2 regions of the Luteimonas composti genome follow, and region 2 is predicted to be linked to the other one. Evidence: riboswitches for the same ligand, from Rfam matches in the RefSeq annotation. Region 2 holds a riboswitch; the other holds the start of a gene.
The links. Region 2 has a riboswitch for cobalamin ahead of metE (5-methyltetrahydropteroyltriglutamate--homocysteine S-methyltransferase). Riboswitches for the same ligand answer to the same signal wherever they lie in the genome.

Region 1 (4,190 bases), 290 kb from region 2:
TCGTATTCGCGGTCGAACACGTTGCTGGCGCGCGCGAGCAGGGTCCAGTCGCGGTGGAAGGCGTACTCCAGGCGCAGGTCGGTGGTGGCATGGCCGCCGAGGCGGACGCTGTTGGCGGCATCGTCGTAGCGCGCGCCGGCGCCGTTGACGGTGATGCCGGCGCGCAGCGGGCCGAATTCGCGGTCGAGCCCGATCCGGCCGGTATTGCGCGCGCGCCGCGCGAGCACCCGGTCGTGGTTGGCGCCGCCGCTGCGGTCGCGCGGATCCGCATGGCTGAGCTGCAGCGACACATCGATCCCGGCCAGCGTGGTATCGAAGCCGAACTCGGCCCCGCGGATGCGCGCCTGGTCGATATTGCTCCCCACCCCGAGGAAGTCCGGCGGCGGGTAGACGAACACAATCAGGTCGTCGATGCGGCTTTCGAACACGTCCAGCGACCAGCGGTGGCTGGCGGTGGCGCGCGACAGGCCGAGGTTGAGGCTGCGCGAGGTCTCCGGCTGCAGCCACGGGCTTTCCGAGCCGGGGTAGTAAAGATCGTTGAACGTGGGCGCCTTGAACCCGGTGGCCGCGTTGGCCGACAGGCGCAGGCCGCTGGCCAGCGTCGTGCCCCAGCCCAGGCTGCCGGTGAGGTGGTTGCCGAACTGCGCGTTGTCGTCGTTGCGCACGCTGGCCTGCAGCCGCTGCGCGCCGAGCTTGCCGTCGTAGCCGACGAAGACGCCGGTGTTGTCGCGCGCGTCGACGGTATAGGGCATGAGGCTGTCGACGCGGTCGCGCTGGTGGTCGATGCCGGTGGTGAGCAGGTGGCCGGCGCGCAACTCCAGGTCGGCCTGCAGGGAGGCGCTGTCGCGACGGGTGAGGAAGGCGCTGCGCAGTTCCTGGCCCTGGTAGTCGTCGGAGCGGTCCTGGTTGCGCCCCAGCGCCGCGCTGAGCTCAAGCCGGCCCTGGCGTGGGGCGTGGCGCAGGCGCAGGCCCGAGACCTGCTGGCGGACGCGGGAGCGGTTGGTCCAGGAACCGTCGAAGGCGTTCTCGCCATCGGCCTGCAGGAAACTGCCGTCGAGCTCCGTCGCCTCGCCCAGCTGCGCGCCGCCGCGCAGGCCGATCGACACGTTGCGGTAGCCGTCGTCGTCGGGTTCGTCGGCGAAACAGCCCTGGAACAGCGCGCCCGAGCCGCGGCAGGCATTGAAGCCATCGGTGGAATCGTAGGCGCCATGCACGCCCAGCCAGCCGCGCTCGCCGCGCAGGTCGAAGCCGGCGCTGGCCTCGCGCGCGCCGTGGCTGCCCGCGCCCACGGTGAACTGCGGCGACAGCCCGCGCGCCTGCGCGCGGCGCGTGAACACCTGCACCACGCCGCCGATCGCCTCGGAGCCGTACAGGCTCGACCGCGGGCCGCGGATGATCTCGATGCGCTCGATCTGCGCCAGCGGCAGGTCCTGGAACGCAGCCATGCCGGCGGTGGCGGAGTTCATCTTGATGCCGTCCACCAGCACCAGCACGTGGTCGGATTCGGCGCCGCGCAGGTACAGGCTGCTGAGCTTGCCGCGTCCGCCGGTGTTGCCCACGTCGACGCCGGCACGGCCGCGCAGCAGCTCGATCAGGTCGCGCGCCTGGCTGCGTTCGATCTGGTCGCGGTCGAGCACCTCGGCCGGCAGCAGGCTTTCGGCCAGCCGCACCTCGGTGCGGGTGCCGGTCACCAGCACCTCGTCGAGATCGGTGGCCTGCGGCGTCGCGACGGCAGGCGGGGACGCGGCCAGCACGGCGGCCACGGACAGGCGGATCAGGTTCGGGTTCGACATTTCAAGAAGCTCCATCGCGCGCCCCGCGCGCCTTGCTGGCGTGGAGTCGCGAGGGAGGGAGCAGGCGGACGGCACGCGGCGGCGTACGGCACGCCGCGACGCCCTCCGCATCGCAACCTGTGGACCCCGGGGCCGGTCTCCGGACTCGCGAGCCGAGGCCTAGGCCTCGACCGCCGCGCCTTCCCGTGCCGGAGCACAGTGGCGGATGCGGCGGTCGTACTCGCTTACCGTTGCGGGGGCAGTGCCGGAATGGCCGCGTCGCAAGCGACGCCGGCGTCACCGGCTTCCCGTTTCAGCCCTTGGACGAACGTCCGCGGGCCACCCTGGAGCAGGCGGCATTGTACGGGAGCGCGGGCAGGCGGGGGTGGACCGGTTGTCCAACCCGCGAAGCGTCAGTCGCGCTCGTCGCCCGTGGGCTCGTCGAGGAAGCCGAACGAGGCGGCCGGGCCTTCGTCCTGGTGGTGGGTGGTGGTGACCGGCGCCGCCGCCGGACGGCCGCGCGGGGCGGGCAGCTCGGCGGTGGCCGCTTCGACCGCGGCCACCAGTTCGGCGCGCCGCGCCTCGGGCACGTCCTGCCAGTGGCAGTCCTGCATCGCGCCTTCCAGCGCGTAGAGCATGTTCAGGCTGGGCTTGAAGCCGGCGCGCTTGACGCGCATGAAGGCGTCCACCGGCCCGGCGGCGATCAGGTCCTCGCTGGTTCGAAGGCCGACCTGGCGCAGCCAGGCGGCGGATTTCGGACCGATGTTGCGCATCTTCAACGGTGCATTCATGGCAGCGATTGGACGTAGATGCGGGCGATGGCTTCCAGCCCCTCCTGGTCCTGAACGTCGAAACGCGCCGGGTCCGGACTGTCCAGGTCGAACACGCCGACCAGCGCGCCGTCCTTCACCAGCGGCACCACCAGCTCCGAGCGGGACGCGGCGTCGCAGGCGATATGGCCGGGGAAGGCATGCACGTCCTCCACGCGCTGGGTCTGGCGGCTGCTGGCGGCCGCGCCGCAAACGCCCCGGTCCAGCGGGATCCGCACGCAGGCGGGCAGGCCCTGGAAGGGTCCGACCACCAGTTCGGTGCCGTCGAAGAAGTAGAAGCCCACCCAGTTAAGCCGCGGCAGTGCGTGGTAGACCAGCGCGGACAGGTTGGCGGCGTTGGCGATGCGGTCTGGTTCGCCGTGCAGCAGGGCACGCGCCTGTTCGGCGAGCTGGGCATACTGCTGCGGCTTGTCGCCGCTTACACTGGCTGCAGTGAACATCGGGGCAGTGTAGCAGCGCGCCCCGCGCGCTCCCGGAGGGTGGATGGACCAGATGCAGCAGCTCCCGCGCGATGCGGCCGGATTCCGGCTGCGCGGCGCGCAGGTCACGCGGCTGGAAACCTTCGTCGACGCGGCCTTCGCCTTCTCGATCACCCTGCTGGTGATCGTCACCAGCGACCTGCCGCAGACCGCCGCAGAACTGATCGACGCGCTGCGCAGGGTGCCCACCTTCATCGCCTGTTTCGCGGTGCTGATGATGTTCTGGGCCGCGCACAACCGCTGGAGCCGGCGGCTCGGGCTGGAAGACGCCACCGCCACCGTGCTCAGCCTGGCGCTGGTGCTGGCGGTGATGGTGTACGTGTATCCGCTGCGGATGGTGGCCTCGAGCTTCCTGTCGCTGCTCACCGGGGGCTGGCTGCCCAGCGAACTCGGTTTCGACCCCCGGCGCGCGATGCGCGACCTGCAGGCCACCTTCCTGGTCTACAGCCTCGGTTTCGGCATGCTGGCCTGGCTGCTGTGGCGGCTCAACGCGCATGCGTTGCAGCTGGCGGACGCGCTGGGCCTGGACGCCAACGAGCGCCACCTGCTGCGCACCGAGGTAGGCTCGCACGCGATCCTCGCCGGTGTGTCGCTGGCCGCCCTGGTGCTGGCACTGCTGCTGTACTGGCGCGATCCGGCGCTGCGGGGCCCGCTGCGCGTGCTGGCCGGACTGCCGATGTGGTGCTACGCCACGCTCGGGCTGTGGATGCCGTGGTACCACGTGCGGCGCGAACGCCAGCGGCTGGCGCTGCAACGGGACCGCCCGTGAGCACCGCCTGGTTCATCACCGGTACCGACACCGGCGTGGGCAAGACCTTCGCGTCGGTGGCCCTGCTGCACGCGCTGCGTGCGCGGGGCCTGCGCGCGGTCGGCATGAAGCCGGTCGCCAGCGGCTGCGAGCGCACGGCCGATGGCTGGCGCAACGAGGACGCGCTGGCGCTGCGGGCCGCGAGCGTGCCGCAACCCGACTATGCCGACGTCAATCCGTTCGCGCTGCCGGCCGCGACCGCGCCGCAGCTGGCGGCGTGCGATGCGGGGGTGGAGGTCGCGCTGCCGCCCCTGCTCGCGGCGTTCGCGCGGCTGGCCGCCAGCGCCGATGCGGTGGTGGT
Region 2 (4,190 bases):
GCACGGCCGCTGGCCGCAGCGTTGTCGGCGTGCTGGACGACGGCCCGCGGTGCAGTGGGAGCGGGCATGGCCGGCGCCCTGCGCCCCCTTGCGCGCGAGGCTGCACCGTGACGGCACGCTGGACGGGGCGGATGCTGCGCTCACGCCGCGTTGGCGGGCGCGCCGCGATCCTGCCGTCCCGGCCGGCGGCGGCCATTGGCGAAGGCGCGACGTGGACGAGACCAGCCCCACCATGACCCATCTCTTCGAGCAGCTGGGCCTGGATGCCGGCCCGGAGGCGATCGCCGGCTTCATCGGCGCGCACCAGCTGCCTGGCGAGGTGCACGTCCACGAGGCGCCGTTCTGGAACGCGGGCCAGCGACAGTTCCTGGCCGAGAGCATCGGCGCCGACGCGAAGTGGGCCATCGTGGTCGACCAGCTCAACGAGTCGCTGCACGCTGACGCGGTCCGGCACCAGACGGGATTCTGACGGGGCGCCTTTCGTTGCCGGCGCAACCGAAACTGCGGGCATCCCCGTCGCTGTGACATAGTCCCGCGCCCGCCTTCCGCCGCGACGCGATGTCCCGCGACCACATCCTGACCCTGTCCTGCCCCGACCGCACCGGCATCGTCCACGGCGTGTCGGGCCTGCTGTTCGAGCATGGCTGCAACATCATCGACGCCCAGCAGTTCGGCGATCCCGAATCCGGGCGCTTCTTCCTGCGCGTACATTTCGACGTGCCGGCGAGTACGCCGGTGGACACGGTGCGCGAGGCCTTCGCGCCGCTGGCCGCCGCGCACGCCATGGACTGGGCCATGCACGACGCGCGCAGGCGCGCGCGCCTGCTGGTGCTGGTGAGCCGGCAGGGCCACTGCCTCAACGACCTGCTGTTTCGCACCCACAGCCGGCAGCTGCGCGCCGACATCGCCGCGGTGGCCTCCAACCACGCCGATTACGCCCGGCTGGCCGGCAGCTACGGCGTGCCGTTCCACCATTTCCCGGTGGACGCCGGCACGCGCGAGGCGCAGGAGCAGCGGATCCTCGACCTGGTCGAGCGCGAGCGCATCGACCTGGTCGTGCTGGCGCGCTACATGCAGATCCTCTCGCCGCGGCTGTGCGAGGCGCTGGCCGGGCGCGCGATCAACATCCACCACAGCTTCCTGCCCAGCTTCAAGGGCGCGCAGCCCTACCACCAGGCGCACGCGCGCGGGGTCAAGATCATCGGCGCCACCGCGCACTACGTGACGCCCGACCTCGACGAAGGCCCGATCATCGACCAGGACGTGGCCCACGTGGACCACGCGATGACCCCGGCGGCGCTGATCCGCATCGGCAGCGACGTCGAGTCGCGGGTGCTGGCGCGCGCGGTGCGCCTGCACGTGGAGCACCGGATCCTGCTCAACGGCCATCGCACGGTGGTGTTCCGCTGACGCCCCCACGCTGCGCGGCGCGTCAGCAGATCCACAGCATCGCGTTCGCAGCGACGCATATTCCGGGGCACCCGGGGGCCGCAGCACGGTCCGCCGCGTGCTGCACGGCGCCTCCGGGTCCAGACGAAGATCGCGCGGTCCCGCCCGTCCGGAAGGTCCGGCCTTGACCGACGCCCCAACCAGGCGTACCGTCCACGCCGCCAAGGTATGTATCGCTTAATCTCGATAGAGCGATATGTTCAAAAGGGAAGCCGGTAGGACCCCCGGGTCGAAGCCGGCACTGCCCCGCAGCGGTATGTGGAAACGACCTTCGCCATGAAGCACTGGGCCATGCCCGGGAAGCGGCGAACAGTAGGAAGGGCGAGAACCGTCCTGTGTCCACGAGTCCGAAGACCTGCCTGGCCGGAGAACGATCTCCGTCGACCTGGCGCCCGTGGGAGGTGCGGGGAGCCGTGCCCCTCGACCGGGCGCGTGTCTTCGCGCGTGTCTCACGGCTCCGAATCGCCCGAGGGGGCGACCACGAATCGAGGATGACACGCACATGACCACCGTATGCAACCTGGGCTTCCCGCGCATCGGCCTGCGACGGGAGCTGAAGAAGGCTGTCGAAGCCTACTGGCGCGGCGACGCCACCGCCGCACAGCTGCACGACCAGGCCAGGACACTCCGGCTGAGGCACTGGCAGCTCCAGCACGCCACTGGCGCGGACGTCGTGCCCTGCAACGATTTCTCGCTGTACGACCACGTGCTGGACACGGCCGTGCTGTTCGACGCCGTCCCGCAGCGTTACAGGTCGCTGCTCGAATCGGACCCCCTGCGCGGCTACTTCGCGATGGCGCGCGGCGACCAGCGCGATGGGCTCGACCTGCCTGCGCTGGAAATGACCAAGTGGTTCGACACGAACTACCACTACCTGGTCCCGGAACTCGAGGCTCGACAGTCGTTCCGGCTGCGCGGCGACAAGCCGGTCGCCGAGTTCATCGAGGCGCGCGACGCAGGCGCGAAGGCACGCCCGGTGCTGCTGGGTCCAGTGAGCTTCCTGCTGCTGTCCAAGTGCGTCGATGGCAGTCGGCCGCTGGAGCTGCTGCCGGCGCTGCTGCCTGTCTACGCGCAACTGCTGGTTGCGCTGCGACGCGCGGGCGCCGAGTGGGTGCAACTGGATGAGCCCTGCCTGGTGCTCGACCTCGACGAAGATGCGGCCCAGGCCTTCCAGCATGCCTACGCTGTGCTCACAAAAGCCGGCGGGCCGAAGCTGCTGCTGGCGACGTATTTCGGGCCGCTCGGACCGCGCCTGCCGCTTGCCGCATCGCTGCCGGTCGATGGCCTGCACGTGGATCTGGTGCGTGCGCCCGAGCAGCTGGACGCGGTGCTGGACGCACTGCGCGTGGAGTGTGTGCTGTCGCTGGGGGTTGTCGACGGGCGTAACATCTGGCGGACCGATCTCGATCGGGCGGTGACGCTTGTCCGCTCGGCCGCGGACAGAATCGGCAACGACCGCCTGCAGGTGGCGCCCTCGTGTTCGCTGCTGCACGTCCCCATCGACGCGAGCCTCGAAACCGGGCTGGCGGGCGAACTGCGCGGCTGGCTCGCCTTCGCCAGGGAGAAGATCGGCGAGCTGCGCGTGATGGCCGACGCCGTGAACGGCCTCGCATCGGCCGGCGCCACGCTGGAGCTCGCGCGCGAGCGTCTCCAGGCCCGCCGCGGCTCGCGCCGTGTCCACCGTCCCGAGGTGGCCGCGCGGGTCGCCGGCGTGTCGCCGGACGAGACCCGCCGCGCGACGCCCTACGCCCAGCGGAGCAGGCTGCAGCAAGACCGCCTGCAGCTGCCGCCATTCCCGACCACAACGATCGGGTCGTTTCCCCAAACCCCTGAGATTCGCAAGGCGCGCGCCGCGTTCAGGGCTGGTCGGCTGGACGGGGCGGCGTACGAGGCCTTCCTCGAAGCGCAGACCGCGCGCTGCGTCGAGGCCCAGGAGCGTCTCGGCATCGACGTGCTGGTGCACGGCGAGTTCGAACGCAACGACATGGTCGAATACTTCGGCGAACAACTGGAAGGATTCGCCTTTACCCGCAATGGCTGGGTGCAGAGCTACGGCTCGCGCTGCGTGAAACCGCCGATCATCTACGGCGACGTGTCGCGTCCCGCGCCGATGACGGTGCGCTGGTCGACGCACGCGCAGTCGCTCACGCGCCGGCCGATGAAGGGCATGCTCACCGGCCCGGTGACGATGCTGCAGTGGTCGTTCGTGCGCGACGACCAGCCGCGCGCCGAGACCTGCCGGCAGATCGCGATCGCCCTGCGGGACGAAGTGGAGGACCTGGAGGCGGCGGGCATCGGCATCATCCAGGTCGACGAACCCGCTCTGCGCGAAGGCCTGCCCCTGCTGCGCCAGGACTGGGGCGAGTACCTCGGCTGGGCGGTGGAATGTTTCCGCATCACCACCGCGTCGGTGGGCGATTGCACGCAGATCCACACCCACATGTGCTATTCCGAGTTCAACGACATCATCGAAGCGGTCGCGGCGATGGATGCGGACGTGATCTCGATCGAAACCTCCCGCTCGCGCATGGAACTGCTGGATGCGTTCGTGCGGTTCCGCTATCCCAATGCGATCGGACCGGGCATCTACGACATCCATTCGCCGCGCGTGCCCGACCGCCGGGAAATGAGCGAACTGCTGCGCAAGGCCATGTCGGTCATCCCTGCCGACCAGCTCTGGGTCAATCCGGACTGCGGGCTCAAGACCCGCGGCTGGACCGAAACGATGGCCGCGCTTGAGG

Region 1: it holds a riboswitch for cobalamin, as region 2 does, so the genes downstream of both, ACFQ2D_RS06355 (TonB-dependent receptor domain-containing protein) here and metE (5-methyltetrahydropteroyltriglutamate--homocysteine S-methyltransferase) in region 2, are expected to answer to the same signal.

The regions. Positions count from the first base shown of each region.
Region 1 is NZ_JBHTKU010000002.1:380,105-384,294, forward strand. It holds gene ACFQ2D_RS06355 (TonB-dependent receptor domain-containing protein) at 1-1,793, opposite strand, end outside; cobalamin riboswitch at 1,907-2,134, opposite strand; gene ACFQ2D_RS06360 (TfoX/Sxy family protein) at 2,186-2,563, opposite strand; gene ACFQ2D_RS06365 (GAF domain-containing protein) at 2,560-3,042, opposite strand; gene ACFQ2D_RS06370 (TMEM175 family protein) at 3,086-3,850, shown strand; gene bioD (dethiobiotin synthase) at 3,847-4,190, shown strand, end outside.
Region 2 is NZ_JBHTKU010000002.1:87,475-91,664, reverse strand. It holds gene ACFQ2D_RS05105 (DUF2789 domain-containing protein) at 212-469, shown strand; gene purU (formyltetrahydrofolate deformylase) at 559-1,410, shown strand; cobalamin riboswitch at 1,597-1,826, shown strand; gene metE (5-methyltetrahydropteroyltriglutamate--homocysteine S-methyltransferase) at 1,952-4,190, shown strand, end outside.